Regions from separate parts of the Zobellella denitrificans genome, predicted to be linked through region 1. Evidence: predicted binding sites of a transcription regulator. Region 1 holds the regulator's gene; each other region holds the start of a gene.
What was found. The regulator LexA, encoded in region 1, represses DNA repair genes until DNA is damaged. The targets are predictions, from matches to a motif close to ANCTGTNTNNNNANACAGNT.
Positions count from the first base shown of each region.

Region 2: the regulator LexA is predicted to act here: its motif matches at 1,208-1,227, upstream of hutI (imidazolonepropionase).
Region 3: the regulator LexA is predicted to act here: its motif matches at 792-811, upstream of AN401_RS03400 (metal-dependent hydrolase).

Region 1 covers NZ_CP012621.1:185,767-188,033, forward strand. Annotated here, with positions in the region: gene ubiA (4-hydroxybenzoate octaprenyltransferase) at 1-599, shown strand, start outside; gene lexA (transcriptional repressor LexA) at 715-1,332, shown strand; gene coxB (cytochrome c oxidase subunit II) at 1,638-2,267, shown strand, end outside.
Region 2 covers NZ_CP012621.1:713,235-715,501, forward strand. Annotated here, with positions in the region: gene AN401_RS03375 (YjiH family protein) at 1-1,064, opposite strand, end outside; gene hutI (imidazolonepropionase) at 1,244-2,267, shown strand, end outside.
Region 3 covers NZ_CP012621.1:719,111-721,377, forward strand. Annotated here, with positions in the region: gene hutH (histidine ammonia-lyase) at 1-747, shown strand, start outside; gene AN401_RS03400 (metal-dependent hydrolase) at 858-1,526, shown strand; gene AN401_RS03405 (phosphoribosylaminoimidazolesuccinocarboxamide synthase) at 1,629-2,267, shown strand, end outside.

The DNA of each region.
Region 1 (2,267 bases):
AACTGACCGAGCGCCAGGCCCTGGGCTTTTTCGCCCTGCTGGTGGCCATTTCCTTCCTGCTGGTGCTGACCACCAACGCCCTGACCATTCAGCTGGCTTTCGCCGGCCTGGGCTGGGCCGCGCTCTACCCCTTTATGAAGCGCTATACCCACCTGCCCCAGCTGTTCCTGGGTATCGCCTTCTCCTGGGCCATTCCCATGGCCTTTGCGGCCCAGGCAAACAGCCTGCCCGCGGGGCTCTGGCTGCTGTTTGCCGCCAATCTGAGCTGGACCGTGGCCTACGACACCATGTACGCCATGGTGGACAGGGACGACGATCTCCGGATCGGGGTCAAGTCCACCGCCGTTCTGTTCGGCCGGCGCGACAAGCTGATGGTCGGCCTGCTGCAGCTGGTCACCCTGCTGCTGTTGGTAGCAGCGGGCCAGGTATTCGCCCTGGCCGCGCCTTTCTACTGGGGGCTGTTGGGCGCCGCCGCGCTCTTCGTGTACCAGCAGCGGCTGATCCGGGACCGGGAACGGATGGCCTGCTTCCGGGCCTTCCTCAACAACAACTTCGCGGGTATGGCGGTGTTCGCCGGTCTGGCCCTGGCGCTGCTGTAGCCCTGTTCCCGCCCTGGTCGCCAGGGGAGTGCCGGCCGGGGAGGGCGTATTGTGCTTGCCCTGCCGGATTTACTGGATATACTGACAGTTAGCTGTATAAAAAGACAGGTTCCCTATGAAAGCGCTAACCCCCCGTCAGTCCCAGGTGCTGGAAATCATCAAGGCGCATATCCAGCAGACCGGCATGCCGCCCACCCGTGCCGAAATTGCCCAGTCCCTGGGGTTCAAGTCCGCCAACGCCGCCGAGGAGCATCTGAAGGCCCTGGCCAAGAAAGGGGTGATCGAGATGATGCCCGGCACCTCCCGCGGCATTCGCCTGGCCCAGGAAGAAGAGCCGGAGGAAGAGCCGGGCCTGCCGCTGATCGGGCGGGTGGCCGCCGGCGAGCCCATCCTGGCGCAGCAGCACATAGAAAGCCACTACAAGCTGGATCCGGCCCTGTTCCATCCGCCGGCCGATTTCCTGCTGCGGGTCAGGGGCATGAGCATGAAGAACATCGGCATCATGGACGGCGATCTGCTGGCGGTGCACAAGACCGGTGAGGCCCGCAACGGCCAGGTAGTAGTGGCCCGGCTCGACGACGAAGTCACGGTCAAGCGCTTCCGGCGCCAGGGCAGCAAGGTCAGCCTGCTGCCGGAGAACGAGGAGCTGTCTCCCATCGAGGTCGATCTGCGCAGCCAGGAACTGACCATCGAGGGCCTGGCGGTGGGCGTGATCCGCAACACCGACTTTTAACTCGTCCGCTTGCCTTGGGGTTGGCGGGGGCTTAGCATGCTTCCCGCTTCCCGCTTCCCGCTTCCCGCTTCCCGCTTCCCGCTTCCCGCTTCCCGCTTCCCGCTTCCCGCTTCCCGCTTCCCGCTTCCCGCTTCCCGCTTCCCGCTTCCCGCTTCCCGCTTCCCGCTTCTTTTTTCATTTTTTTACTTTTTCATAATCAATGCTTTACTTAGTGTGTGCCGGACCGATGGACGCGGTGGTTCGGTAAGCACTGACTCTCTTGCGAGTGCGCCAAAATAAAGGACCAAGACTTTTTGGGGGTGCGTGTGAAGCCGATCGTTCTGCTGCTGTCGCTAGTGGCATCGTTGCCCGTGTGGGCACAAAGCCGTTTCAACATGACCCAGGGGGTCACCGATATCAGCCAGAAGGTGTATGGCCTGCACATGACCATACTCATCATCTGTGCGCTGATCGGCCTGGTGGTGTTCGGGGTCATGTTCTGGGCCATCATCCACCACCGCAAGTCCAGGGGCGCCAAGGCTGCCCAGTTTCACGAAAGCACCAAGGTGGAGATCCTCTGGACCATCATTCCCTTCCTGATCCTGGTGGGCATGGCCATTCCCGCCACCCGCACCCTGATCGCCATGGAGGATGCCAGCCAGTCGGATCTGACGGTGCAGGTCACCGCCTCCCAGTGGAAGTGGCACTACCGCTACTTCGGCGAGGACGTCGAGTTTTTCAGCCTGCTGGCGACCCTGCCCCAGGAAATCGACGGCAGCCTGCGCAAGCGTGACAACTACCTGCTGGAGGTGGACCGGCCCCTGGTGCTGCCCACCGATCGCAAGGTGCGCTTCCTGATCACTGCCGACGACGTCATCCACTCCTGGTGGATGCCGGCCTTCGCGGTCAAGAAGGACGCCATCCCCGGCTTTATCAACGAGGCCTGGACCCGCATC
Region 2 (2,267 bases), 530 kb from region 1:
TTGGCGAGCAGCATGCCGTCATCCAGGCCCCACAGCCAGGTCACCGGGTAGAACAGGTAGCCCAGCCAGTCGAACACCGGGGTGTATTTGGCCGCCAGCAGGCCGATCAGCCCCACCGACATGATGGACGGCAGTATGCTGATGGTCATCACCAGGCCGTCCTTGAAGTTGTCGATCACGTTGCGGCCGAGGGAGGGCGCCTGCTCGGCCACTTCCAACCCGTTCTGCCAGGCGGTGGCCAGGCGGTTGCCGGGCTCGCCTTCCGGCTCCCGGTGTTCGGCGCTGTTGTCCATGCGGGAGAGGGGCGGCAGCCGCACCGTGATGGCGGTGACGATAAAGGTGATCAGCAGGGTCAGCCAGAAGTACTGGTTCCAGATCTCCATCAGCCCCAGGGTCTTGGCCACGATGATCATAAAGGTGGCGGAAACGGTGGAGAAGCCGGTGGCGATGATGGCCGCTTCCCGCGCCGAGTAGTGACCCGCGCTGTACACCCGGTTGGTGATCAGCAGGCCGATGGAATAGCTGCCGACGAAGGAGGCCACCGCATCGATGGCCGAGCGGCCCGGGGTACGCCAGATGGGCTGCATCAGCTTCTGCACCAGGATGCCGATGGCCTCGAGCAGGCCGTAACCCACCAGGAAGGCCAGGAACACCGAGCCGATGGGCACGATCAGCCCCACCGAAATCACCAGCTTGTTGAACAGGAAGGGCAGCATGTCCGGCGCCTGCAGCGCCGCCGGGCCCAGGCCGGTGAGCGCCATCAGGCCCGCCACCACCCCCAGCCATTTCAGCACCAGGAAGACGCCGTCGGTCGGGCTCTGTTTCCAGCGGCCGGTGACCAGCGGATAAACCGCCCCCGCCACTATCATCGCCATGGCGTACCAGCCGGCGCCGCTTTCGCCCAGGGCGGCGCGCAGCCAGCCCACCATATGATCCAGCGGTATGCTGGTCTTGCCCTGCAGGGTGATGGGAATAAAGAAAATAAAGATGCCGATGGCGCTCAGGCCCAGCAGCCGGCCGATGGCCTTGCCCTGGGGCCGGGATTGTTCCGTAACCTGGTGCATGAGGAGACCTCCTTGTGAGTGACGATTAATGTATATACAAAAATACGCCTAATGTTAATCTATTGTCTATTTTTTATGTGATCATGATCGATAAATCCGGGTTTTTTATCGGGTGACCCTTGCCAAAGGGCGGGAGAAGGTTTAAATGTATATACAAATAGCGATTCAAGGAGCCAGCCATGCCATCGTCATCCCACCGCCTCTGGGTCAATGCCACCCTGTTCGACGGCCTCGACGCCGCCGCCGAGCCCATGGCGGTGGCGGTTAAGGATGGCCGTATCGCCTGGCTGAAGCCCATGAGCGCGCTGAGCGGGGCCGACCGTGCCGGGTTCGAGCTTATCGATGCCGAAGGCCGGCTGCTGACCCCGGGGCTGGTGGACTGCCATACCCACCTGGTGTACGGCGGCAACCGGGCCGGTGAGTTCGAGGCCCGGCTCGAAGGCAAGAGCTATGAAGAAATCGCCCGCGCCGGCGGCGGCATCCTCAGCACGGTGCGGGCCACCCGCGCCGCCTCGGAGGACGAGCTGTATGCCGCCGCCCGCCCGCGCCTCGAGGCGCTGATGGCGGACGGGGTGACCACGGTCGAGATCAAGTCCGGCTACGGCCTGGATGTGGACAACGAACTCAAGATGCTGCGGGTGGCGCGCCGCCTGGGGCGGGAGCTCAAGGTGCGGGTGGTCACCACCCTGCTGGGTGCCCACGCCCTGCCGCCGGAATACAAAGACGATGCCGACGGCTATATCGAGCTGGTGTGCCGGCGGATGATCCCGGCCGCCGCCGCCGAAGGGCTGGCGGACGCGGTGGACGTGTTCTGCGAGAACATCGCCTTCTCGGTCGCCCAGTGCGAGCGGGTCTATGCCGCCGCCAAGGCCCATGGCCTGGCCATCAAGGGCCATACCGAGCAGCTGTCCAACCTGGGCGGCAGCGCCGCCGCCGCCCGCGCTGGGGCGCTGTCGGTGGATCATGTGGAATACCTGGACGAGGCGGGGGTAAAGGCCCTGGCCGAGGCCGGCACCGTCGCCACCCTGTTGCCCGGCGCCTTCTACATGCTGCGCGAAACCACGGTGCCGCCCATCGCGCTGCTGCGTCGCCACGGGGTGCCCATGGCCCTGGCCACCGACGCCAACCCGGGCACCTCGCCCATCTTCAGCCTGAGGCTGATGCTGAACATGGCCTGCACCCTGTTCCGCCTGACCCCGGTGG
Region 3 (2,267 bases), 530 kb from region 1:
GAGCAGAGCGACATCAGCAAGACCCATGTCAACTGTGCCAAGGTGCAGGATCCCTACTCCCTGCGCTGCCAGCCCCAGGTGATGGGCGCCTGCCTGACCCAACTGCGCCAGGCCGCCGAGGTGCTGCTGATCGAGGGCAATGCGGTGTCCGACAACCCCCTGGTGTTCGCCGAGGACAACGACGTCATCTCTGGCGGCAACTTCCACGCCGAGCCGGTGGCCATGGCGGCGGACAACATCGCCCTGGCGATTGCCGAAATCGGCTCCCTGAGTGAGCGGCGGGTGTCGCTGATGATGGATACCCACATGTCCGGCCTGCCGCCCTTCCTGGTGGAAAACGGCGGCGTCAACTCCGGCTTTATGATAGCCCAGGTCACCGCCGCGGCCCTGGCGTCCGACAACAAGGCGCTGGCCCACCCCCATTCGGTGGACTCGCTGCCCACCTCCGCCAACCAGGAAGACCACGTCTCCATGGCCCCCAACGGCGGTCGCCGGCTGTGGGACATGGTGGAAAACAGCCGGGGTGTGCTGGCCATCGAATGGCTGGCGGCCTGTCAGGGCCTGGATTTCCGCGGTGGCCTCAAGACCACGGCCCCGCTGGAGCTGGCCCGCCAGACCCTGCGGGAGAAGGTGAGCTATTACGACAAGGACCGCTTTTTCGCCCCCGACATCGAGCAGGCCGACGCCCTGCTCAAGGCGGGCAGCCTGAGCCGCCTGGTTCCGAAGGACCTGCTGCCCAGTCACTGAGCACGACTCCGCTTGCGGGGAATTTGACAGGGCTGCCTCGGCAGCCCTGTTTTTTTATCCAGCACCTTCGTGCTAGACTCGCGCCCCTTGTCAGCCGGGGAGGACGGTCGATGGCGGATTTCAGAACCCATATCCAGGTGGCCACCGTGGCCGGCGGCCTGCTGGCCGGCGCCCTGGTGTGGGCCCAGCAACTGACCCTGGCCGAGGGGGTACTGCTGTGGCTGGCCGGCACCCTGGGCGGCATACTGCCGGACATCGACGCCGACAGTTCCCGCTCCATCCGCATCGTCTTTCGGCTGTTCGGCGTACTGGCGGCCCTGCTGGCCCTGCTTTACGGCCGGGAGCGGCTGGCGCTTACCGATACCCTGGTGCTGGGCGCCGCCGCCTACGGCCTGGTCCGCTATCCCCTGTGCTGGGCCTTCGCCCGCTTCACGGTGCACCGGGGCAGTCTGCATTCGCTGCTGGCCAACGGGGTCTTCGCCCTGGCCACTGTGGTGATCGGCCACCGGCTGTTCGGCCTGCCCCCCGAGCTTGCCTGGGAGACCGGTGTTTTCGTCTTTGTCGGCGCCTTTATCCACCTGCTGCTGGATGAGCTGTACAGCATCGATCTGGAGGGGCGGCGCATCAAAAAATCCTTCGGCACCGCCCTGAAACTGTTCGAGTGGCGCGCGCCCCTGGCCAACCTGCTGTTGCTTTGCCTGCTGGCGGGCGGCTGGTGGCTGGCGCCCGGGTCATCCGGCCTGCTGGCGCGGCTATTGCCGCTTTCCCAGTTCTGGTAAGATAGGCGCCGCTGGCAAGCCCTGCCGTCTCCCAAATATAAACACAATAACCACCGGGGCCGACTTCCAGTACAGGTTCAACATTCCACACAGGACACACCGATGAGTCTTGCAGACAAGGTATTGGCCGTTAACAACGACCTCCCCATCCGTACCCGCCAGCCGGTGCACAGCGGCAAGGTGCGCTCCGTCTACTGGCTGACCGAAGAGGACAGCCGCCGCCTGATCGAGGAAAAGGGCTATGACGTGGCGCCCGACGCGCCCCTGGCCATCATGGTGATCAGCGATCGCATCTCCGCCTTCGACTGCATCTGGCACGGGGAGGGTGGCCTGAACGGGGTGCCCGGCAAGGGAGCGGCGCTCAATGCCATCTCCAACCACTGGTTCCGGCTGTTCAAGGAGCGGGGCCTGGCCGACAGCCATATCCTCGACATCCCCCATCCCTTCGTGTGGATAGTGCAGAAGGCCACCCCGGTGAAGATAGAAGCCATCTGCCGCCAGTACATCACCGGCTCCATGTGGCGCAGCTACGCCAAGGGCGAGCGGGACTTCTGCGGCATCCGCCTGCCGGACGGCCTGCAAAAGGATCAGAAGCTGCCCGAGCTGCTGATGACCCCCTCCACCAAGGGCATCCTCAGGGGCATTCCCGGGGTGCCGGAGGCGGACGACGTCAACATCACCCGCCGGAATATTGAAGACAACTTTGCCGCCTTCAACTTCAGGAGCAAGGACGATATCGAC